2 regions of the Kurthia sp. FSL E2-0154 genome follow, and region 2 is predicted to be linked to the other one. Evidence: riboswitches for the same ligand, from Rfam matches in the RefSeq annotation. Region 2 holds a riboswitch; the other holds the start of a gene.
What was found. A riboswitch is a leader RNA that binds a small molecule or an ion and turns the genes downstream of it on or off. The one in region 2 is predicted to bind cobalamin.
Positions count from the first base shown of each region.

Region 1: it holds a riboswitch for cobalamin, as region 2 does, so the genes downstream of both, MHB75_RS11675 (hypothetical protein) here and MHB75_RS02515 (GntR family transcriptional regulator) in region 2, are expected to answer to the same signal.

Region 1 covers NZ_JBBOPO010000001.1:2,343,607-2,356,455, forward strand. The annotation lists gene MHB75_RS11610 (ABC transporter ATP-binding protein) at 1-602, shown strand, start outside; gene MHB75_RS11615 (GNAT family N-acetyltransferase) at 654-1,142, opposite strand; gene MHB75_RS11620 (alpha/beta hydrolase) at 1,217-1,960, opposite strand; gene MHB75_RS11625 (hypothetical protein) at 2,062-2,340, shown strand; gene MHB75_RS11630 (YxeA family protein) at 2,437-2,784, shown strand; gene MHB75_RS11635 (DMT family transporter) at 2,822-3,730, opposite strand; gene MHB75_RS11640 (LysR family transcriptional regulator) at 3,843-4,724, shown strand; gene MHB75_RS11645 (aldolase catalytic domain-containing protein) at 4,745-5,698, opposite strand; gene MHB75_RS11650 (hypothetical protein) at 5,834-6,475, opposite strand; gene MHB75_RS11655 (hypothetical protein) at 6,522-7,169, opposite strand; gene MHB75_RS11660 (hypothetical protein) at 7,162-8,352, opposite strand; gene brnQ (branched-chain amino acid transport system II carrier protein) at 8,503-9,843, opposite strand; gene MHB75_RS11670 (hypothetical protein) at 10,063-10,293, opposite strand; gene MHB75_RS11675 (hypothetical protein) at 10,871-11,467, opposite strand; cobalamin riboswitch at 11,833-12,017, opposite strand; gene MHB75_RS11680 (GNAT family N-acetyltransferase) at 12,186-12,629, opposite strand; partial or broken gene MHB75_RS11685 (nucleoside deaminase) at 12,722-12,849, opposite strand, start outside.
Region 2 covers NZ_JBBOPO010000001.1:526,109-538,957, forward strand. The annotation lists gene glnA (type I glutamate--ammonia ligase) at 1-635, shown strand, start outside; gene MHB75_RS02480 (DUF4352 domain-containing protein) at 742-1,257, opposite strand; gene MHB75_RS02485 (ABC transporter ATP-binding protein) at 1,946-2,764, shown strand; gene MHB75_RS02490 (iron-hydroxamate ABC transporter substrate-binding protein) at 2,780-3,688, shown strand; gene MHB75_RS02495 (FecCD family ABC transporter permease) at 3,759-4,763, shown strand; gene MHB75_RS02500 (FecCD family ABC transporter permease) at 4,792-5,757, shown strand; gene MHB75_RS02505 (family 20 glycosylhydrolase) at 5,795-6,886, shown strand; gene MHB75_RS02510 (glutathione peroxidase) at 6,918-7,394, shown strand; cobalamin riboswitch at 7,435-7,629, shown strand; gene MHB75_RS02515 (GntR family transcriptional regulator) at 7,997-8,635, shown strand; gene MHB75_RS02520 (quaternary amine ABC transporter ATP-binding protein) at 8,837-10,039, shown strand; gene MHB75_RS02525 (ABC transporter permease) at 10,032-10,883, shown strand; gene MHB75_RS02530 (glycine betaine ABC transporter substrate-binding protein) at 10,894-11,760, shown strand; gene MHB75_RS02535 (DUF4309 domain-containing protein) at 11,868-12,587, opposite strand; gene MHB75_RS02540 (bifunctional metallophosphatase/5'-nucleotidase) at 12,791-12,849, opposite strand, start outside.

The DNA.
Region 1 (12,849 bases), 1.8 Mb from region 2:
TCTCTCTTATTGAACGTTTTTACCAACCACAAGAGGGAGCGATTCTTCTTGGCAATCAAAATATCCAAAACTTCTCTCTATTATCTTGGCGTAAGCAGATTGGCTATGTGTCACAAGAGAGTCCGATTATCGCAGGGACCATTCGCGACAATATCACATATGGATTAGAACGAGAAGTATCAGACGAAGAAATCAATCGCGTTATTAAAATGGCCTATGCCGATCAGTTTATTGAAAACTTAGAAGATGGTATTTTAACCGAAGTAGGTGAACGTGGCATGAAGTTGTCTGGTGGACAGCGCCAACGTATCGCCATTGCACGCGCGTTCTTACGTAACCCACAAATTCTAATGTTAGATGAAGCAACATCGAGTTTAGATAGTAAATCCGAACAAGTTGTACAACGTGCGTTAGAGGAGCTCATGAAGGGTCGTACAACAATTGTTATCGCTCACCGTCTCTCAACCGTTATTCATTCCGATCAAATTGTCTTCCTAGAACAAGGTGAGATTACAGGGATTGGTACACATCAAGAACTTTATGCAACACATGCACTCTATAAAGAATTCTCTGACCAACAACTAAAAGGATTACAAGTCTAATCAAAAAGAAGAATCGTTCCTCACGTGAAGGGGCGATTCTTCTTTTAATATTTAAGATCGTACTGCATAGCTTTCAACCTGTGCTTGAACTTTTTTCTTCATATGCACAATAGGCATTTGATGTCCTAATAAATTCGTCGTTTCAAATGTAGATTCGATGTGCATACCATAAGATTCATAGAGATGAACATTACGTGATTCATTCGCGCGAACGTCGCAAGCAATCCATTGTACAGACTGTTGTTTTGCAATATTTTCTAAATAGGTAACTAGCTTTTTCGCATATCCTTTTCCACGTTGAGTTGGTAAAACACTTACACGAGAAAAAGTGAGTGTACTCTCTTTTATCTCATAACGTGCCATCGCCACAGGACCTTCATTATTCAATCCAACAATTGCTTTTTGACCACAAGCTAACGCTTTTTTAACATCGCGCTCTGTTTCCATTATGGCGCTTGATGGCGGATTCACATACTCTTTAAACGCTTCATGCATGAGCTCTACGATTAATTCCTCATTTTCTGTATGCACAATAATCATTCTCTACACACCCTTAAATGAATTTTTATTCATTATTATACATAAAAATTCTATAAAAATGCAAGAACTATGATTTATTTCTTCCAGTGAAGGTGTTGTAAAAAGTGTAAAAAGTCTTCATACATTGTTTTAGCATCTTTTCCATATGTCATTAAATGCCCTGCTTGTTCATAACATGTTACAACTTTTTGTGTTGAACCGATCCGCTCGGCTACATAATTCGCTGTCTCTTCATATAATGCATCATCTTGACCACCATATGCTAAGTAAATAGGTACTTGAATTTGCTCTAAATGTTGCATCTGTTGTTCAATCATCTCAATAAAGGCTGGTACAATCTCCATCGGATGTGCTTTTAAAGCTTGTCGTGCCGCTTCTTTTTCTTCATCTGTACCTTCTTCATATTGTTGATGTTGTTTTGCATAGTAGACCACTCTTTTTCGCAAGGTCACTTCATCACGCGTCATCGGTAGTGACATTGTAACAATTGCAAGTGGGTTTAATTCATGTGCTACTTTTAATGTGAGTACAGCGCCTAAAGATAGCCCCATCACAACAATCTCCTCATATCCCTCATCTTCAAGAAACTCATACGCTGATTGAACATCCTCCCACCAAGTAGATGGACCATACTGTAGTAATGTATCTGCCTTTTGGCCATGCCCCGTATACATCGGTGCATGAACCGTATATCCTTCTCTATTTAAAAACTTCCCAAGTTGTCGCATATCAATCGTCGACCCCGTAAATGAATGAAGTAGTAAAATCGCTTTACTACCGCCTTGAAAATAAAATGATTCCGGTGCTTTATATTTCATAAGTCCCTCCTGTTAGGTTTAAATATTAAAAATAATTTGCATATCTTCTGTTTTTTTAATAGACTAGAAGACGTCAGTTTTTTAGAAAAGAAGGTGATTTTGTGGAAGACGCGTTGCATTATTTCGTCATTTCTACAACCGCAGGCTACTATGCGCAATCTGGATTTGTAGCAGATATTGAAGAAGCACAAGCTTTTTGTTCTGAAATCGAAGCCGAAAGAGCGGCTCAAATTATTAAAGGTACAGTCTGCTCGCAATCTGTATCTTACGACGAACTTGAACAATCTTTTTTAGAACTCTCAGCACAATACGATATACTTTATACATTAGATGAGCAGCAAGCCATCCAAAGCATTTGCGCGGAGCTTCAAGCAATCTAAGTCTCTGGTCTTAGACAAAGTTACAGTCTGAGACCTTTTTGTTTTCCTTTTTTTCTTTTTATAATAATGAATATAGAAAGAAAAAGGAGGCTTAACATGAAAACCATTTTGAAGCAGTTAGGTATTTTCTCTTTTGCTGTATCGATGATGTTCGGAATTACATACTTACTCACAGGTGACCGATTCATGCCCTTCATTCCATCTGAACACTTCTATGCAGTAGCACATACAGCAGAAGAACAACAGCGCGTCAGTGGTCATTACGTATATGAAACCTACGCTGTAAATACTGCAGGCAAAAAACAATTCCTTGCATTCCAAACAGAACGTCCACTTCCAGAAGGTACATATGTGAAACTCTACGTAAAAGGCAATTATATCAAACTCATACAAGAAACTACCGCAGAAAGTATTCCATCAACAATACGGAATTCACTCCATTAAAAAATATTCTAACGTCACATGGACGCTAGAATATTTTTTATTTGACTATTTTTTCTTTTAGCGCGATTTTTCGATATGCGACTCGCGGTTCTTTCACTTTCTTTTGATAGTTGGCAATTGTTACACCGAGCATGATAAATACTGCACCAATATAACCCGTCATGCCCATTACTTCTTGTAAGAATAAGAAGGCAAAGAAAGCAGAGAAGATCGGTTCAAGTGAAAAGAAAAAGCCTGTATTTTCAGGTGTTGTATATTTCTGTGCAATGGGCTGCATAACAAAACCATATGCTGAACAGATGAACGCTAAACCTAAAATCGAAATCCAAGAACCCGATGTCGTCGGTAGAGCGGGTGTTTCAAATGTGAACGCAATAATAATGGCATATAACGAACAAAAGCCTAATTGATAAATTCCTAATTGCAGTACATCGACCTTACGCGCAAAATGATTCGTCACAAGAATATGAATGGCATAACACAATGCACCGATTAAACAATAAATAGCACCAAGCTGAATAGAGAAGCCATCTTTTAATGTTAAAAATGCTAGTCCCATCATGACCACCACAACACCAATCATAATTTGCTTCGCTGGTAGTCGCTTCGTTAAAAAGATTTGCAAAATCGGTACAAGTACAACCGTTGTACTCGTTAAAAATCCTGCTGTCGAAGCATCTGTATATTTCGTTCCTAATAATAATCCTAAGAATACACCGTATAATAATGCACCGACAATCGCACTGTACTTGATCGTTTGCCACGATACGCGAACCATCCTCTTCGCGAATAATAACCACATGAAGATGAATGCGATAATACTACGCATTGCGACGATTGTAAAAGAAGGCATTCCATCATCTGCGGCTACTTTCATAAATAAATAAGACGTTCCCCACGCCATCGAAACCGTAATTAATAATAAGTTCGCTTGTTTCTGTGTCATTCCATCACTTCCTTATTTTTTCTTTTTCTTAGATTATCACCGTTATTTACATTAATAAAACGAATATTTATAATAGTAATATTAGTTTTATTAATGTATAGGAGATGATGGAATGAATATTTATGAGTCCTTCGTTAAAATTGTTGAGCTCGGTAGTTTTACAAAAGCTGCTGAAGCACTTGGTTACACACAATCAGCAATTAGTCAGATGGTGAATAATCTTGAAAAAGAACTCGATACAACGCTGATCATTCGTTCTCGCAAAGGAATTTCTCTCACACCAGATGGTGAGGAGATGCTCCCTTTCATTAAAAATATTTGTCATGCACATAGTGAATTAAAAGAAAAACATCAAGAGATGCAAGGTTTGGAACGTGGTCTCATACGGATCGGTACATTCTCAAGTGTTTCAACGAACTGGATTCCGACCCTATTACATAACTTTAAACAACTGTATCCTGGTGTCCACTTCGAGTTACAACAAGGTGAATATACAAGTATTTCAAAATGGATCTATGAAGGGACCGTCGATTTTGGTTTTGTGAATCCTGCTGCTGTATCGAATTTAACGACTATTCCATTAGCACAGGATGAGGTCTTAGCTGTGCTACCTTACGGACATGAACTTGCTGACCATGATGAAGTACATATTCATGATTTAACAAAAGATCCTTTTATTCAAATTGACGAAGGAGATTTTAGTGAACCACAACACTATTTTGAGAAGGCAAATCTTACACCGAACACACAATTTAAAGTGTATGACGATTACACAATCATGGCGATGGTCGAACAACAACTCGGTATTTCCATGTTACCGAAACTCGTATTAAGCCGCTGCCCTTATCATATTTTGACAAAACGCATCTCGCCACCTGTCGTCCGTACAATTAGTCTCGCTTATAAAAATAAAAAAGTGCTCCCAATCGCAAGTCGCTATTTCATCGACTTTATTACGGAACACTTCTCAAAAAAACAGGAAACACGCATATAAAGCGCATTTCCTGTTTTTATTTAAATATCACTATGTGTTTCTACGCTCGTTAGTTTATTGAAAAACGGGTAGAATTGATCTTTTTCAGGTGTTTTACGCATCGCAATCGCACTGCGTGGATGTTCATTGAATAATCCAGTCAAAGCGTAGGCTGTATTATACCCCCACTCCACTTCCTTACTAAGCGGTACAAAGCGATCATCAATTAGTTTTAAAAGCGGCTTCATATCATAACGTGAAGCGGTTAAGTGACCCACTACTAATTCTGTTTGACAGTTCCCTGCGCCGCGTCCCATACCGTAAACCGATGTATCTAAAAATTCAACGCCTAATTCAATACCTTCTAATGTATTAGCAAAAGCCATCTGTAGGTTATTATGCGTATGAATTCCTAAACGTTTTGACGGTGCATGCTCTTTGAAAAGCTTCACTAAGTAAGCAATGTCTTTTGGGAAAAGGCTACCGAATGAGTCAACAACATACAGTACATCGACAACACTATGTTCAATTTTCTCTAGCGCTTCAACTAAATGTGAATTAATTGAATTCGATACAGCCATAATATTTAATGATGTTTCATAACCCAGATTATGGAATTGATTAATTAAATCAAGTCCTTTATCAATGTCTTTTAAGTAACAAGCGACACGAATCATATCGAATGGACTTTCAGAGCGTGGTGCACATTCGCTTGGATCTACGCGACCGATATCAACGATTGCTGATAGCTTCGTATTTTTCTTTTCTGGGATTACTTCACGAATGAAGTCATCATCACAAAAGCGCCAAGGGCCACAACCATCTGCATCTAATAACTTAGGTGAGTTTTTATAACTAATCTCCATATAATCGACACCTGCATTATTTAATGCTTCGTATGTATCACGCACGAAATCTACACTGAAATCCCAATTATTTACAAGACCACCATCACGAATTGTACAGTCTAAAATTTTCACTTGATTTGAGTTCATTTTCATCACCTGTCCTATCTACGAAATAAAGTTGATTATAACACATATCTGAATTTTTAGAATATTAAATTTCTCAAAAATGCTAATTTTTTATTTTTATATAAACTAAAGCTGTTCTATAAATCAAATACAAATTTATAGAACAGCTACCTCCCTCGCCCAAATTGTTAAAGGCCCTATCGCTGACCAACCACCACGCATGGCAGCAGCCAATCGTTCATCTGCTTCATATCCTACAATGGATTGTTTCGGAAAAAAGTTAGCCAAGACAGCAGGAATATCTTGAAATACATGGTTTACGCCAAATACATTAAAAATCCCGATAATCCCATGGCTTTGATAAGCTGAAAAACCACCATATCCTTCTTTATGAAATACTAAAACATGAGGGTCATCAATAATTGATGGCTGTAGCATACCTTCTAAATTAGCCGCCACAAGCCACTTTTGAAATGCTTCTTCATTTCGAACCCACTTCCACTCACTACAATACGGTACAACAGAAGATGACATCATCCACTGCGCTTTAAAGAACTTCGTGAATCCTAGAATTTGTAAGGTTGCATAACTATCCATAATCGTCGATACGCGGTCTGGAATTTTTTCCACAGTCGCTTCTCTCGTCTCTGTAATCATCTCTGGATAATAACTCGGTACATATTGATCCGCAATCCATACGTTATCCATACAGGCTGTTGTAATATGATGTGTTGCGCACACAGCTTTCCACCAAGCAATCTGGTTTAAAACTGCTTTTCTTAATAGCTTTTCTGGCATTTGGATCACCTCTAAACTATTAGTACCCTTTATTAAATGTTTCATTCTAATTTGATAGAATTTGTTCCCCTGTTAATTCAAATACAGCCTGACAACTCGCACATACCGTAGGATTTTCAGAACTAATAATGAGCGTAACACCTTCTGCTTTTACAGAACGCAAACACTGTATGAATTTTTCTAGTTGCGCTTCTGTTAATGCTTTTTCAGGTTCTTCGATTAACAAAATAGAAGGCGCATGTAAGCATGCGCGAATAAGCGCCATACATTTAATTTGAAAAGCATTTAGATGTACTGCTTTCTTCCCTAGTAATTCATGCATACCAATAAGCTTGCTTAGCTGATCTAAACGCTGCTTTCTCGCTCCTGGCAACTTATTAGTACCTGTTTGGAAAAAGAACGGTAGCTGAATATTCTCAAGTACGGTTTCATCTTTTAAAAATTCGTCTTGTGCAGGTAGATAGCCCATCTTCGTTTGTCTCAACACAGCTAAGTCGCCCACATCTTTTGTTTCATTTTGATGATATTCTAAGCGATATGTCCCGTTCGTCAAAACGCGGAAACAGCCAATTGTCTGTAGTAATTCATTTCGATAAGCGCCTGTAATCGCTAGTGAAGCTCCCTTTTCAACGACTAAATTCACTTTTTGAAAATACGGTTCTACCGCTGCATATTTTAATTGAATTTTAGACATGCTCCTGCTCCATTTCTATCGTTGTTTTACGTAGTACACGCCATAGAATACCGCCGCCAATCATTGCACCTAGAATGAGATATAAAACGAGTGGAATGATGGTAAATTGTGAAATCACCAGAAACGGTATAGCTGGAAGAATGAGTGCAATCCCTAGTAAAGTTCCCACTTCAATTCGAATATACTTTCGAATTTCACGTTCTGCCATACCACTCGTAATCAGAATACGGAACAACTGCTTCGTCCCTTCATTTCTACGCTTTTGAATACGCTGTACAGCTATAAACATACCAACTAAAGCAATCAGGAATAATCCATACACGAGTACAGGGTTTGCTTTTAAAATCTTATTATAGATATTAACTGTTATCCCACCTGCGCCACCAATTGTAAATGACCAGAAATCTGATTGCTGTGATACTTCAAGCATGATATCGCGAATACCAATCTTAGATGCATTCGTTACGAGCATTGTATTTGCAGATGCGATCAATGATTCTTTTGCGAATACATTGTCTTCGCTTGGTGTTTGGCGATATTGCTGTGACGGAACTAACACTTGATGCCCTGCTGACATTTGAGGTAATGCTGTTGTCACAATCGTTTGTTCACTCTTTAAAAAGCCGATGATTTTCGCGTGAATATCTTGACCATGAATACGCATGCGAAGTGAATCACCAATATCATACAACTGATAATAGTCACTTCCTAACACAACGGGCATAACTTCTTTGTCATCATAATCCTTAAAATCTTCTTGTTTAAAAAATGTACCTGCATCCATCTCTAGCTTATTTAGCTTTTGTGCAGCTGCATTCACTTGAAGTCCATAAACAGGTATATACTGTCCATCTGCTTTTGCATTTTCAGGTGTAAATGCTTCATCACCTGAAAATTTCTGTATAAACACAGGAATCGGTGAAGCTGTGTAAACAGTTAGTTGCTTATTATTTTGCAATGCTTGATTGAAGCGTTCTAATTGCTCAATTGTTGGTTCTTCTCCAATGAGTGTAAGATTGTAATTATTTTGTCCTGCAAATGTGGTCCCACCTTTTGCAGGTTCACTTTTATATGCTGTATGCAAAATCGTAAAATAGACAATTGAAAAACATAGCAGTGCAGCTGCCATAAGGATTAAATTCCATTTACGATTACGTTTATGCAAAATGTATAAAGCTCTCACTTATTTGTCCACCTTTATCTTTGTTAAATAAACACTTATAACAATTCTATACATAGGCAACCAATCAGCGCAATGAAAAGCAATAAGTTTTAAAAACTTATTATAAAAAAACAAGGTATGTCCGATTGAACACACCTTGTCTTCACGTCATTATTTTTTTACAATTGCCGCATAAATGAGTCCGATGATGGCACCTACCACAGCAGGAGCAGCCCATCCTAAACCGATATCATATAACGGTAAGTAATGTGAGTAGAATATCTCAATCGATTCTAACACTTGTAATTTCGCACCCGGCACACTTTCAACCAATGCTTTGTAACCATCAATCACACTCACGAAGAATGTTAGGAACATCGACATCGCATATACACTTTGACGTGCTTTGAATAGCGGCGAGAACATCGTTAATAGAATTAAAACAATCGCTAGTGGATATAAGAACATTAATACCGGAACAGCATATGTAATGATATTACTTAAACCAAAGTTCGCAATTAAGAATGATACAAACGTTAAAATGAATACAAACCATTTATAGCTGATGGCTGGCATAACTTCATGGAAGAATTCACTACATGATGTAATTAAGCCAATACTTGTTTTTAAACAAGCTAAAATAATGATAATCGCTAGTAAAATCCCACCGAATGAACCGAAGAAGTGTTTCGCAACAGCTGCAAAAATTAAGCCGCCATTTTCAAATGTTCCAACAGCGCCAACACTTGTACCGCCCATGTATGTGATAAATCCATAAATAATCATCATTAAAGCCATTGCGAAAATTCCCGATTTCCAAGTCGCCATCGCAATATCTTTCGTACTGGTAATACCACGACTCTTAATCGCATTAATTACGACGATCCCAAACGCAAGTGATGCTAGTGCATCCATCGTATTGTATCCGCCTTTAAAACCTGTCATAAAGGCTTGATTCACATAGTCACCTACTGGTTTTTCAAAACTCCCCATCGGATTAACAACACTGACAATAATTAAGATAAATAAGAACACTAAGAATGCAGGTGTTAAATATTTACCGATATAATCCATTACTTTTGCTGGATTTAGTGAGAAGTAATACACAACTAAAAAGAATACAAAACTAAAAATGCCTAAAAATAATGATACTTGATCTGGATTTAAGAATGGTTCTAACCCTACTGTGAACGATACAGTCGCTGTACGCGGAATCGCAAAGAATGGTCCAATCGTTAAATATAGTACAACTGAAAATACAAGACCGAATAGTGGATGCACTCGATTCCCTAAGTCTCGTAAACCATTACTTCCTGATAAACCAATTGCTAGAATTCCCATGAACGGCAAACCGATTGCTGTAACTAGGAAACCAATTAAAGCCCACCAGAATTGCGTACCAGCCATCTGTCCAAGTTCGATTGGGAAAATTAAGTTCCCTGCCCCGAAGAACATACCGAATAACATCGTACCGATGATGGCGTATGTTGAAAATGGTACTTTTGCTTGCATATTTTTCCTCCTTATGACTTAAATCGTCTATTTAATATTGTAATTAGAGTATATTAACAATTTACTACAGACAATACAAGATGAACAGAGAATAAAGAGAAAGAATAAACGAAAAATAGATAATTTTGTATAATTTTTAGACTATTTTGTATTTTTTGAGTATGAAAAAGTGTCGCTCTATCATTTATTTAAATTAAGATAAACGAATATGCATTAAGCTCATAACTCTATTTCCATTTGATTTTCCCATTCGCCTATCACTAAATTAAGTGCATCTTCTTCATCTGTAAATCTAAAATAAATAGGTAAAGGCAATGTAACCATGGCTTTATCAAAGCCTTTTTTCACCCAATCACTTACTTCTTTCATCGTAATTTCTTCTAAATCATGATCATCAAAAAAATTAACAAATTTTTCAAACTGATCCCCTGTGTCAAACTTTTTATACAACCTAAAAGGACCAACTAAATAAATGCCATCGCTATATCCACTATTTTCACTAACTTGATTAACACCATGATACTCATACTATCTCACCCAATTAAGAATCGATTTATCATCTGTACCAATCGATCTCGCTATTGTATATAAACTTTCCGTACCGTTTATATACCTTAAAGCGGCTTGTATTTTTTCTTCTGATGAATATTTTGCCATATAAAAACTGCACCTCCAATTAGTAGATGTGTCTAATAATTGAGGTGCAATTCAATCATACGGGATTTGTTCATTCAGATCAATTTCCGCTTCGAAAAACGAATAGCGGTAGGCAAGAAAAGAACGCAACGTCCTGTTGCAAATCTTGCCCCACTACATCACGTAGCGTTCGGGCATGGCTTCAAACTCCTCGTCACTGCGTTCCTGTGAGGTTTTCAGCTCACGCTATTCCCGCAGGAGTCGTTTTCTACGCGTTCAATTGATTTGATTATTCGTATTTGAGACATATTATTTTGTTCTGTACCAGGCTTTTTTCTATCAACTTTCTAAGTCTTACTTTATTCAATAAAGTATCCTTATAATTATAATTTTAATCCTCTAAATCGTATTCTAACTTTGAATAATAATAACTTGTATCAAAATTAAGATTTATTAATTTGCCTAAGTCATAACTTTTTTGTTTATAAATTTCTTTCATAAATTGTAAGAAAATATAACGACAACCATATAACTCACTTATTGAATCTAAATCTTCTCGTAAATCGATATAATCAATTTCATCACCTAAAGAATCATGTGTAATTGTTTCAAATTCTAAATTCGTATGCCACATGAAATCTAAAAACCCTTGTAAAACAGCTTTTTTATACTCATCTAATGAAAAAGTAGCAAATACTTGTTTTTTATAATGAAATTCAACTGTTTTTTTATGATAAAAAATTCTAATTTTAAAATTATCCATAACATAATCGTCTGCATAAAATATTAGATGATCGAGTTTTTCAATAGATTTATCTTTTGGTAATAAAGTTAAAACCAAATTATACCAAAACCTATATAATTCAAATACTTCTGTATTAAAAGGCAAGGGTTTTCCATCTACACAAAAAACTACTTTACCTCCAGGATATCCTCCAGATCGTCCAAACTCATAATTAAATACATCTAAACCTTCTAAATGGGTCATTTCTATGTAGCCTGGGTACTCTTGATTTTTATTTAACTCTTCTTTTTCAGGGGGATTGTAATATACGATTTAATTTCTAATTTCATATGTTTTACTCCTTAATTTCAAGGTTTAGGATAAAAAGAAGATACTGTTAGTTTCCCTTTTTTATCAACGTATATAGCTAATTTATAAGTAACTTTATTTATTTTTTTAGTTACTATTGAATCATTTATTCATAGTGGCAGAATTACGTATCGTTCGTAGTACAACACAAAAAAACAGTGGAATGATTCAAACATCTCCATCGGTTTTTCGTCGTACTGTGAGTATGTAATCCATATTGTGTTCGCATACTCAAACACCTCCTATCCGCGTAGGTTTTTGGTTGTACTCGAAGATTGGCAGGTCTCCTGGCTCGTATTCAATGCACTTTTCACCTTCCCATCTCATAAGACAGTGGTTTATCGAAAAGCACTCCTACTTACAGTTGCGGGACAGCGACGGACTTTCACCGTTCTTCCCTTTTAAACAAGTGCCATACACTTGTACCAACTTCTATTATTCCGTTTGATTTTATTATACAAGAAAAGAAAACAGGCTGGGACAAAACATGTCATTTTCATTTTTTTAGCGTTCGCAACGAAAAACTGGAACCGTGCTACAGCGCGATTCCAGTTTTTCTTATGCTCATATAGGATGTGTTTTTTGCCCTTATGTCCCAGCCTGTTTTCACGTTCTATTTAAATTCTTTCGTATAATGCCAATATTCATCATCTCGTTGCATACCGATATCTTCATATAGTTTTTGAGCAGCTACATTATCTGGATGTGTCTCAAGCGTGATGTACGCTGCACCCATCTGTTCACAAAATACAAATGCTTCCTCCATCAAGGCTCTCGCCGCACCTAACTTTCGGTGAGACTCCTCAACGAATAAATCGTTTAAAATATATGCGCGTTTTAATGCAAGTGATGAAAAACTTGGATAGAGTTGCGTAAATCCAATTGCTTTTCCTTCATGTTCTGCATATAAAATGATGGCATCATCGTTTGTTAAACGCTTTTTAATAAAAGTCACCACTTCTTGTTCTTCAAATTGGCGACCATAAAACTGTAAGTATCCTTGAAATAATGGCACAACCTTTTCTAGATCTGCTTTCGTTGCATATTGAATTTCCACATCATCCACCCCTTTTCCTTATTGTACCAAAATGCAGCTTTTTTAAAATAAAAAAAAGAACCGTATATGCACGATTCTTTCTGTTTTTAAACTTATTGTTGTTTTTCAATCCATAATGCAAACGCATCATTCGTTTCTGCTTGACGTTCAACGTGCTGCAATTGAACCTCACGTTCTTCACGTGGTAAAGCAAGCTGTGCATAGACATGTGATGTTCCAA
Region 2 (12,849 bases):
AACCAATCTTTGGTTTAAGTGGTTCAGGTATGCACTGTAACGTTTCACTATTTACAGATGGTAAAAACATGTTCGTAGACGAAGAAGCACCAATGCAATTATCAGAAACAGCAATGCAATTCATGGCTGGCGTATTAAAACACGTTGAAGGTTTTACAGCGGTGACAAACCCAACAGTAAACTCTTACAAACGTCTTGTACCAGGTTATGAAGCACCTTGCTATATCGCATGGTCAGGTCGAAACCGTTCACCATTAGTTCGTATTCCAGCTTCACGCGGTTTATCTACACGTATCGAAGTGCGTTCAGTAGACCCTGCAGCAAACCCATATTTAGCACTTGCTGTTATTTTAGAATCAGGTCTAAACGGAATCGAAAACAAATTAACACCACCACCAGCAGTAGACCGTAACATCTATGTGATGAGTGCAGAAGAGCGCGAAGAAGCAGGTATTGGTAACTTACCAGTTAACTTAGATGATGCATTGCAAGCACTTGCTAAAGACCCAGTTGTACAAGGGGCTCTAGGTTCTCACATTTATGAAAACTTTAGAGAAGCAAAAGAAATCGAGTTCGATATGTTCCGTACACAAGTTCACCAATGGGAACGCGATCAATATTTAAAAACATATTAATCAGGTAGAATCCAACTCTATTTAACTATAATAAAAACCGGAATTACGCTGTGACGTGATTCCGGCTTTTTGCTTTGACCTAAAAGAATCCAATTTTTTACCTAAATCATTTACTACTCGCTGTAGAGGTAGGTGCTGGAATATCAAAATGAATTTCTGTTTGGGCTGCTGTAAAATTTGGTTTATATACGAGTTCATATGAATCGGCTGGCTTCACATCAAAATATAGTTTTCCATCTGCTTGTTCCCCACGATTGACTTCTTCTGATAAGGGCAATTCTTCATAACCATGATAACCAATTGCTTTTTCACCTTTTGAAACGAGGGCGAAATCATGTCGATCGATAAAAATAGAATCCTTACTATTATTTCGTACGTCGACATCAATCGTCACGATTTTTCCATTTTTCGATTTTGTAAATTGTATGGGGTCTGTCTGTTTTGCTTTTGTAATGTTGACAATGACATCATCAATTTTTAATGTATCACCTAATTGATAGGTCTCATCTGTTTTTGTTGAACTGCTTCGCTCCTCACCGCCCACTTTTTCAACAGAAGTCTGGCTGCAAGCTGGTAATAGTAAAAGAACTGTAATCGGTAATGTATAAAATGCTTTTTTCATGCCAAGTCCCCTTTCGCTCAATTATCGTCATTAACCATACCCGAATGCGTTTTAATCTATGCACAAGACGGGTATGGAGATTTGAAAAAGGACTGTGGAAATGTCGATGAAAAAAGTTTTATTCTATTATTTGTATGTATTTTAGGATTTACGTCATTTCAAATAGAAGGAAGCGCTACGAAAACTAAAAATAGTCCACGAAAAAACTAGGTGGTATTCATCAATCAACCAACTCCTTACTATGAAAAATGAATCAATACGAAATAGGCAAAAGTCCATTTTTAAAAAACATTAAATGGAAAAAAGAGTACAGCCTATATTCCAACTAAGTATATACGTGCAAATACATTTTCATTAGAGTATGGAATTATTAAAAATTCTAGAACGGCATTGAAAGCAAGTATTCTAAAAAAATCAAAAACCATTCATATCATTCCATACGGAACACGGTTATCCATTATACAAGTATGCACATTAAAAATGCGATCTAACATATTATAAAAATGGAAAATCATACAGAGGGTATATAACGGAAAAATCCATCCAATTATAAGGAGGGGGAAGGAGATATTGAATGTATCTGTTCAATACTCCTTTTATTTTTTAAAAATAGCAATTGACAATCAACTAAGATAATCTATAATAAAACAGTAATGATTATCATTCTCATTTGAAAGGAGGCGCACATATGCGATTACAAGTAAATCAAATTCGTGTGGGGTATGACGAAAAAACAATCGTTCATGATTTAACGATTACGATTCCAGATGGAAAAGTAACCACAATTATTGGTGCCAATGGTTGCGGAAAGTCAACTCTTTTAAAAGCGATTACACGTATCATCCCCTATCAATCTGGTGCAGTGATTTTAGACGGTGAAAATATTCAAAAGACGAATACAAAAAAGCTAGCACAAGAGCTAGCGATTTTACCGCAAAGTCCTGAAAGTGCTAGTGGATTATTAGTTGAAGAGCTCGTATCCTATGGACGTTATCCATATCAAAAAGGATTTGGAAATCTAACAGAAAAAGATCGTAGCGTGATTGAATGGGCACTTCAAGCAACTAATACAGCGATGTTTCGAAAACAGACTGTGGACGCACTCTCTGGTGGGCAAAGACAACGTGTATGGATTGCGATGGCACTCGCACAAGAAACCGACATCATCTTTTTAGATGAGCCAACTACCTACTTAGATATGGCATATCAGTTAGAAGTACTTGAATTGCTTCAGGAATTAAATGAAAAAGAAGGACGTACAATCGTCATGGTATTACATGATCTCAATCAAGCTGCACGCTTTTCAGATTATATGATTGCCTTGAATCAAGGACACTTAATCAAAGAAGGAACGCCTGAAGAAGTCATGACGCACGATACATTAGAGCGTGTATTCCAAATTGATGCTGTTATTGGTGAAGATCCACGTACGAAAAAGCCAATGTGTGTCACTTATAATCTAATTGAAACGACAGTGGACGAAAAAATCCCATCTATTCAACGATAAAAAAGGAGCTTATTTATGAAAAAATTAATAATTGCATTCATCGCATTAATGGTTTTAGCATTAGCTGCATGTGGTGGAAAAGAAGAAACAAAAGATAAAAAAGAAGATTCAGGTACATTCACGTATAAAGCTGTAAATGGGGATATTAAAGTACCAAAAAATCCGAAGCGTGTAGTAGTTCTAGCAGGCTTTACAGGTGATTTAATTAAATTAGGTATTCCAGTTGTAGGAGCAGATCAATGGTCAATGGATAACCCACAATTTAAAGATGCTTTAAAAGATGCAAAATTAATTTCTGATGAGGACGTTGAAAAAATTGCAGAATTAAAACCAGACTTAATCATCGGGTATGATACAGTTAAAAATAAAGAGAAAATCGAAAAAATCGCGCCAACTGTATTATTCACATATAATGCACACGATTATTTACAACAAGCTGTGGAAATTGGTAAAGTAGTCAACAAAGAAAAAGAAGCACAAGCATGGGTGGATGACTTTAAAACACGCGCAGCAGATACTGGAAAAGAAATTAAAGCAAAAATTGGTGAAGATGCTACAGTATCGGTCATCGAATCATTCGGTAAAGAAATCTACGTTTACGGTAATAACTGGGGACGTGGTACAGAAATTTTATACCAAGCAATGAAATTAAACATGCCAGAAGCTGTTAAAAAAGATGCGTTAAAACAAGGGTATTATGCTGTATCAAGTGAAGTATTAAAAAAATATGCAGGCGATTACATGATTTTATCTGTATTCGGTGATCAAGATCCAGCATTCACAAAAACAAAATACTATAAAGAAATTCCAGCCGTTAAAAATAATCGCGTATTTCGTGTCAATGCAAATGAATTTTATTTCAATGACATGATGACACTTGATTTCCAATTAGATTTCTTTAAAAAGTCATTTTTAGGAAAGTAAAATGATGATAATAAAAAGAGGTTATCCATAGCTGGGTAACCTTTTTTACATAGAAAGGACGGAGGAAAATATGCTGAAATTATTTCGATCATGGTCACTTTGGCTCCAATTGCTTATCGCCTTCGTACTCTTACTTATTACTATATTTTTTGCGATTTCACTCGGAGCGGCCGTCATACCACTTCAAGATGTATGGCATGCAATTTGGTCGAGTGAGGGTGGCGAGAAAATTGATATTTTACGAGAAATACGATTCCCTCGTGTGGTTGCAGCAGTCTTTGTAGGGGCGGCTTTAGCAGTAGCAGGTGCAATTATGCAAGGTGTAACACGTAATCCATTAGCAGACCCAGGTTTACTGGGGCTTACTTCAGGAGCAAATGCCGCATTAGCCATTGGTCTCGTTCTTGTTCCAAAACTCGATTATATGGGTTCTGTTATTGCCTGTTTAATCGGCGCTGCTGTTGGTATGGGGATTGTGTACGGTATTAGTGCCACAAGTAGAAAAGGAATGTCTCCTTTAAAATTAGTATTAGCAGGGGCTGCTGTTTCGATGTTTTTACAAGCAGTAGCAGATGGTACAGGTCTATTATTCAAAATTTCAAAGAATGTTTCGATGTGGACATCAGGTGGTTTACAAGGTATTACATGGAGTGCTTATATCGTTATGCCACTTATCATCATTGCATTAATCGGTAGTATTCTTATTAGTCGACAACTAACGATTCTAAGTTTAAATGAAGAACTAGCTGTAGGACTTGGACAAAAAACGATGCAAATTAAGACGATTATGTTCATCATTGTCGTGTTACTAGCTGGGAGTGCGGTTGCGTTAATCGGTAACTTAGCCTTCGTTGGTTTAATGATTCCGCATATTGTTCGTACATTCGTTGGTGGTGATTACCGAGCGGTTATTCCAATGTCGATGATTGCAGGCGGTATATTTATGGTCATCGTTGATTTGATTGGACGCACGATGAACGCACCATATGAAACACCTGTTGTGGCACTCGTTGCTGTGATTGGTCTACCATTCTTCTTAATTTTAGTGAAGAGGGGAGGGCGTTTCTTTGCTTAAAAAGAGTACGTATACATTTTATTTAGCAATGGGTGTCTTTTTAGTTATTTGTTGTGCTTTTTTAGGGTTATCTGTTGGTTATTCTTCAATGGGTTTTCGAAGTGTGATTGCTACATTTTTCGGTTACGGTGAAGTGTCAGATGAATTTATTTTATTCTCTATTCGTTTACCACGTATTTTAATTTTAATTTTAGCAGGTATTGCGCTAGCTGTAGCAGGTGCAGTACTTCAAACACTGACAAAGAATGACCTAGCAGACCCTGGGATTATCGGGATTAATGCAGGTGCAGGTGTTGGAATTACGGTACTTTACTTATTTGCAAAAGGAGAACTAACGAATTTTTCATATGCATTACCGATTGTTGGGTTCATCAGTGCGATTATAACAGCTCTCCTCATCTATAGTTTTTCTTACGAACGAAATCGCGGGATTCAACCATTCCGATTAATTCTTGTCGGTGTTGGATTTGCAGCCGCTTTATCGGGCATCATGGTCATGCTGATTTCTTCAGCAAATCGCTCAGATGTCGACTTTATTGCAGGGTGGTTAGCAGGGAATGTTTGGGGAGCCGATTGGCCGTTTGTATGGGCTCTACTTCCATGGGTACTCATTCTCGTCCCATTTATTATAATGCGTTCGAACCATTTGAACATTTTAGGACTAAGTGAGCCGATGGCAGTAGGGTTAGGTGCTTCATTGAACAAACAGCGTATGTACTTCTTATTATTAGCAGTTGGTCTAGCAGCAGCTGCAGTATCTGTGACAGGCGGAATTGGCTTTATCGGTTTAATGGCCCCTCATATTGCCCGTTCACTTGTTGGACCACGCCATCAACGTTTTTTACCGATGGCGATTGTCATTGGCCCGATTCTCTTATTAGTGGCAGATGCGATTGGTCGCTCGATTTTAACAGAATCGAGTATTCCAGTTGGGATTGTTGTCGCTATTATTGGTGCACCATACTTCTTATATTTATTAAAAAAACAAGTATAATAGATAGTAGAAGTAAGGAAACATCAGGAGGATTTTTATGAAAAAGTGGCTATTTGGTTTATCTCTTTGTATGCTTATAAGCTTAACAGGGTGTAGTGAACAAAATGTAGCACAGGCGCATGATAAAAAATATGGCATTAATTTAGACGTAGCACGTCGACCTTATACAGTTGATGTTTTAAAAAAATATATAGATGATGTGAAAAAATCAGGCGGGAACTATGTACATCTTCATTTAACCGATGATGAAAACTATGCATTAGAGAGTCGACTTTTAGGACAGCAAGCAAAAAAATCATGGCAGCAAAAAGACGGACTTTATCGCAATCCATTAACGAAGCAAACCTTTTTATCGATGAAGCAGATGCGCTCTTTAGAAGCGTATGCGGCGAAGAAGAAGATTGAATTAATCCCCGAGATTGATACACCTAGTCATATGGGAGCTGTTTTAAAACTGTATGAAAAAGCGAATCCGAAGGCAGCGAAAAAGTTGGTGCGTGATGAGTGGAATCAAATTGCACCGAATCAGTCGAGTATAAGATTCGTACAAGCATTATGTCGTGAAGTTTTACAAGCTTTACCGAAAACAAAAACGATGCATATTGGGGGAGACGAGATTGCCTATGATGAAGAAGATCATGTGAAATACATCCATTACTTCAATCAAATGAATCGTTATTTGCAAAAGAAGCATGTGCGTACATGGATTTGGAATGATTCTTTATTGAAGGCAGATTTAAAAAAGTTAGATCAAACGATAGCAATTACGTTTTGGAGTTGGACAGGTGAACCCGAAAGTGCAACTGAAAAGAAGTACCGTGAAAAAGTTCGTCCTAGTGCGCCACAGTTAATAAAAGCAGGACACATAGTTTATAATTATAATGATTACTACTTATATGTAGATTTTACATCAAAAGGTTCAATTCGTTCGGATCTGCAGTATATGAAAAGAGATATTAAAAAGAACTGGACGCTGGGGAGGTGGAATTCATCTCATCAGCAAACTACGTCAAAAATTTCTGGTGCAGCCATCTCTATATGGGGAGAAGGTTCAAAGAAATATACAGCTGACCAAGTTTACAACTATACAAAAGAATTGTTTCCGACAATGATGAAAAAGGTAAAGTAGTAGAAATACATTATTTTTGAGGGGTGTTTCGATGTCTATTTATGATTTAGACGTTACATTAGAAGATGGAAAAACGTATTCAATGAAAGAGTACGAAGGAAAAGTATTATTGATTGTGAATACAGCATCAAAATGTGGTTTTACACCGCAATTCAAAGAACTCGAAGAATTGTATCAAAAGTATAAAGATAAAGGATTAGTCGTACTTGGCTTTCCATCGAATCAGTTCAAGCAAGAATTAGATTCAGGTGAAGCAGCAGCAGAACAGTGTCGTTTACAATATGGTGTTACGTTCCCGATGCATGAATTAGTTCATGTAAATGGTAAAGATGAGCATCCATTATTCACGTATTTAAAAGAACATTCAAAAGGGTTTTTAGGTAGTAGCATTAAGTGGAATTTCACAAAGTTCCTTGTAGATCGAGACGGTCATGTCGTGGCGCGCTATGCATCGAAAGATAAGCCAAGTCAGTTTGAGGAAGATATTGTCAAATACTTAGAAATTTGATTGACAATTTAGACATTTTAAGATAATATATAAATTGTAAATCAATAGTGCTTGAATTGGTGTGAGGGAATCCTTGAATTCGCCTCGCTTAAAAGGGAAGCTGGTGTGATTCCAGCGCTGTCCCGCAACTGTAAATGTGAGTGTAGTAAGCATACCCACTGTCTCTAAATAGATGGGAAGGGGCTGTTACACAGTGACCATGAGCCAGGAGACCTGCCAATTCTACTGTGCATCTTTATTTACCTACGAGGATAGGTTGATGTTAGCTACTTATGTTTTTAGTAGATGACAGCTTTCCCGTGGGGAAGCTGTTTTTTTGTGCTCTCGTTACGATTCCCATTCAATGATTCAATACAACTATTTAGAACTCCCCAACTTCCGAATAGTATAATACAAAGCTTGTTTCGTTACGGGACCTAACAGAACTAAACTCTAGAGTAGAAGGAATTGCGTGTTTATACGTGATTCCTTCTTTTTAATACGATAAAGTGTTTCGTTTACTTTAAAAATGTATAAATTATTTGTAAAGATATAGAAAAGCAATGTATTTAGTGCTACTATATGGACTATATATTTTGAGATGGAGAGTGAGGTTTCGGTAAATGACCGAACAGGAGAAAAAAACAAAAATAAAGCAGGCGCGTTATCAAATTATTGCGGCTGACCTTGCCTCTAAAATTGTAGATCGAGAATATGAGGTAGGGCAAAAGCTATATGCACGTTCTTCATTAGCGAGTAAATATGGTGTTTCATCTGAAACAGCGCGCCGTGCCATTGCAGTACTACAAGATTTAGGAATCGTTCAAGCTACAAAGGGGAGTGGCGTCTTCATCAAGTCTTATGAAGAAGCTGCGAAATTTGTACATCAATTAAAAGATGTACAATCAGTCAATGAGATTCAGCATGATGTCTTTCAATCCATTGCCAAACAAAAAGAAGAATTAGAGCGCTTAGAACAACTCTCACAAGAGTTAGTGTCGCGAACAAATCGTTTCCATTCACTTAATCCATTTGCGCCATTCAATGTGACCGTAACATCTGAATGTCTATATTTAGATATGACTATTCAAGAATTGAACTTTTGGCAAAATACGACAGCTACAATTGTTGGAATTCGTCGTGGTGAAACGATTTTATTATCACCAGGGCCATATGCATCGATTAAAGAAAATGATGTCTTATACTTTATCGGAAATGAAGCTTCATTCGATATTGTGAAAAATTTTTTATACAAAGGATAAGTCAATTTTTAAAAGGCGCATAAACCTTATTGTAACAAGGGTTCATAAACATAAAATAATGATGGAAAATGCCATGTTTCTCCCAGGGGAAACATGGCATTTTTAGTACTTTCATTTGACATAAGTAACAACTTTTTGTTAGGGTTAAGTTGTTACTTATTTTGTAACAAACTGATATTGCAATGAATTGAGGTGTAGCTCTTGGCTAAAATAAGAGTAGAAAACGTAAGTAAAATTTTCGGAAAAAAAGTTACGCAAGCAGAAGAGCTTGTGAAGAAGGGAAAGAGTAAATCAACTATTTTAAAAGAAACAGGCGCAACGGTGGGTGTTTATGATGCGAGTTTTGAAGTAGAAGAAGGCGAAATTTTCGTGATTATGGGGTTATCAGGTAGTGGTAAGTCAACACTTGTCCGATTACTTAATCGCTTAATTGAACCAACAACCGGTCAGATTTATATTAACGATGCAGATGTATCAAAAATGAATAAAACACAATTACGACAAGTGCGAAGAAATTCAATTAATATGGTCTTTCAGAATTTTGGGTTATTCCCACATCAAACGATTTTAAAAAACACCGAATATGGATTAAAGGTTCGAGGGGTTCCAAAGGAAGAGCGTAAAATCAAAGCTGAAAAAGCACTTGAGAACGCGGGACTCATTGATTTCAAAGATCAATATCCAAAGCAATTATCCGGTGGTATGCAGCAACGTGTAGGTCTTGCACGAGCACTCGCAAACGATGCCGAAATTGTTTTAATGGATGAAGCCTTTTCAGCCCTCGACCCTTTAATACGGAAAGAGATGCAAGACGAGTTGTTAGAACTTCAACAAAACATGAAGAAGACAATTATCTTTATTACACATGATTTGAATGAAGCGCTGCGTATTGGCGACCGGATCGCGATTATGAAAGATGGACAAATTATTCAAATCGGTACAGGTGAAGAGATTTTAACCAATCCAGCTGATGAATATGTAAGTAGCTTCATTGAAGACATCGACCGTTCTAAAGTATTAACAGCTGAAAACATCATGGTGAAGCCAGTGACGATTAATCCGGCACATGATGGACCCAAAATGGCATTAAAACGTATGAAGGATGAACAAGTGAGTATGGTATTAGCAGTAACACCGCCAAAACAACTAGTTGGCTACATAACTGCAGACGATGCGCTGCGCTGTGCAAAAGAAGGTCAAACGAATTTAATGAATTGTGTGCAACAAGATATTTTAACAGTGCCACATGATTTATTATTAGAAGAAGTGTTGCCAATTATTTCAGATTCAAAAACACCAGTAGCTGTCATGAAAAATAATCAGCTTGTTGGCGTTCTTATACGAGGCGTGGTCATCGAAGCTCTCGCGAAAGAAACATCTGCGGAGGTGACGGCACATGAATAATTTACTCGATCAAATTCCGATGATGCCACTTGCAAAATGGACGAATAATGCAATGGATTATATTACGGAACATGGACAAGGTTTCTTTGATGCAATTCAAGAGAATACAGAAAGCATGATGCTTGCCGTTACAGATTTCTTACTTATGGTTCCAGCAATTGTATTTATTTTATTAGTTGCAGTATTAGCATTTTTTGCAACGAAGAAAAAGCTCGGTTTAACAATTTTTGCAGTACTTGGATTACTATTCATTTATAACCAAGGACTATGGAATGACTTAATGAATACCGTCACACTTGTACTATTTGCGAGTTTAATTTCGATTATTATCGGGATTCCTGTTGGTATTTGTATGTCAAAAAGTAGAGTATTTGAAAGTATTATGAAGCCGGTTTTAGACTTCATGCAAACAATGCCAGGTTTCGTGTACTTAATTCCAGCTGTTGCATTCTTCGGAATCGGTTTAGTACCTGGGGTATTTGCTTCGATTATTTTCTCAATCCCACCAACGATTCGTTTTACGAATTTAGGGATTCAACAAGTACCAAAAGAATTAATTGAGGCATCAGAGTCTTTCGGTAGTACAGGACCACAGAAATTATTCAACGTAGAACTACCATTAGCAAAATCAACAATTATGGCTGGTGTAAACCAAACGGTTATGCTATCGCTATCAATGGTTGTTATTGCATCGATGATTGGTGCAGAAGGTTTAGGGCAAAAAGTATTAACAGCTGTACAAAGAGCAGACGTTGGACCAGGTTTTGTAGCTGGTTTAGCACTTGTTATTTTTGCAATCTTAATTGATCGTTTAACACAAAGTTTCAATACTAAAAAAGGGTAGGGTGAATTAGATGAAATTTTCAAAAACAATGAAAGCAGCAGGACTAGCTTTAGGACTTGGTCTATCAGCAGTCCTTGCTGGATGCGGTAATTCTTCAAGTTCAGATAAGTCAGATCCAACTGTTGAACTTGCATATGTAGAATGGGATACAGAAGTAGCTTCAACAAATGTTATTGCTGAAGTTTTAAAAGAAGAAGGCATTAAAGTCAAAACAACTTCACTTGATAATGCAGTGATGTGGGAAGCTGTCGCAAATAACAAAGCAGATGCAATGGTAGCTGGATGGCTACCACATACACATGGTGCGCAATATGATAAGTATAAAGACCAAGTAGAGGATTTAGGTGTTAACTTAAAAGGTGCTAAAATTGGTTTAGTTGTACCAGATTATATGAAGGTTGATTCAATTGAAGATTTAAAAGACCAAGCGAAAAAAGAAATCACAGGTATTGAGCCAGGAGCAGGCATCATGGGTGCTACAGAAAAGGCTTTAAAAGATTATAAAAACTTAAGTGATTGGAAACTAAAACAATCTTCTTCAGGTGCGATGACTGTAGCACTTGGTCAAGCTATCAAGAAGAAAGAAGATATCGTTATTACAGGATGGGCACCACACTGGATGTTCCAAAAATATGATTTAAAATTCTTAAAAGATCCGAAAAAAGTATATGGTGGCGAAGAACAAATTCATACATTCGCTTCTAAAAAGCTAAAAGAGAAATCACCAGATGCTTATAAAATTTTGAAAAACTTTAACTGGACAACAGATGATATTGAATCAGTTATGTTAGATATTCATGATGGTACACCACCAGAACAAGCTGCAAAAACTTGGATTAAAGAAAACCAAACAAAAGTAGCAGAGTGGACAAAATAATCGTGTAATAAATAAATCCTATGTAGTGAACATATGAAAGTTCACGCATAGGATTTTTTACATTAAAAAACGAGGTCTACGCACGGTAAGGCCTCGTTTTTAATTAATTAACCACGTCCACCCATTGGTTCTGAAGCACGTTGATTAAATATGGAAATATGATCTAATTTTTTTGTTTTTGTTGGACCAACAAATTTCAGCGTATTTTTTCCGACTTTATAATTTAAAATTGTATCTTTACCATTATAGGTTGTTGAAGATGGCTTACCACCAATAGCTATAATATCTGAAAATGTAATATCTGATAGTTTAAATGAACTGTCAGGTGCTACGAAAGTGCGCACATCATAAACACGATCTCCGCGCCCAATGGCAAAAGCATAGGTTACTTTTCCTTTCTTTTTATATTCAATATAATTCGTATTATTAGAGAATGTTGTAGCGGGTTTTCCCCATTTGTTTGTAATGTCTTCATAAACCGATTTTCCACTTTCAAATGGAACACCTTCTGTCATACCATTTTTCGCTGTTTTGAATTGGTTTTGTAAAAAATCACGTAAGATAGGTTTTACCGTGTCTTTTGATTTTGTTTCGATTTTTTTAGAAGAAGTAGATGTTACAGTAGTGTCTTCTTTTTTACTAGCCTCTGTTTGTACACCTTCTGTTTGTACACCCTCTGTTTGTACATCTTCTGTTTTCGCTGTCGTGTTTTCAGCTGCCTGTGTTTTAGGCACTTCCTTTTCAGGAGTTGCTTCTGGCTCTCCGCAAGCAACAAGTAGCAGTGAAGAAGCTGCAAGTAAACTAGCTAGTTTTGTATAAGTTTTCATCGAATCTCCTCCTTTTAATCGTTTATATTCTCTATTAAATTATACCAAATAAAAAGAATACAACTACTACAAATAGCAGCAAAAATTGTTAAGAAGTTTCAATATTTTTTATCTTTTTGTTATATTCATAAAATAAAGAGATGGAATGGTCAAAGTATAAAACCCGAAATTGCACTATATGGTGCAATTTCGGGTTTTAAAATTTATTGTACTTCTTTTAAACGAGGTTCTACAACAGAAGAAGCATCTACTGTTTTTAAGT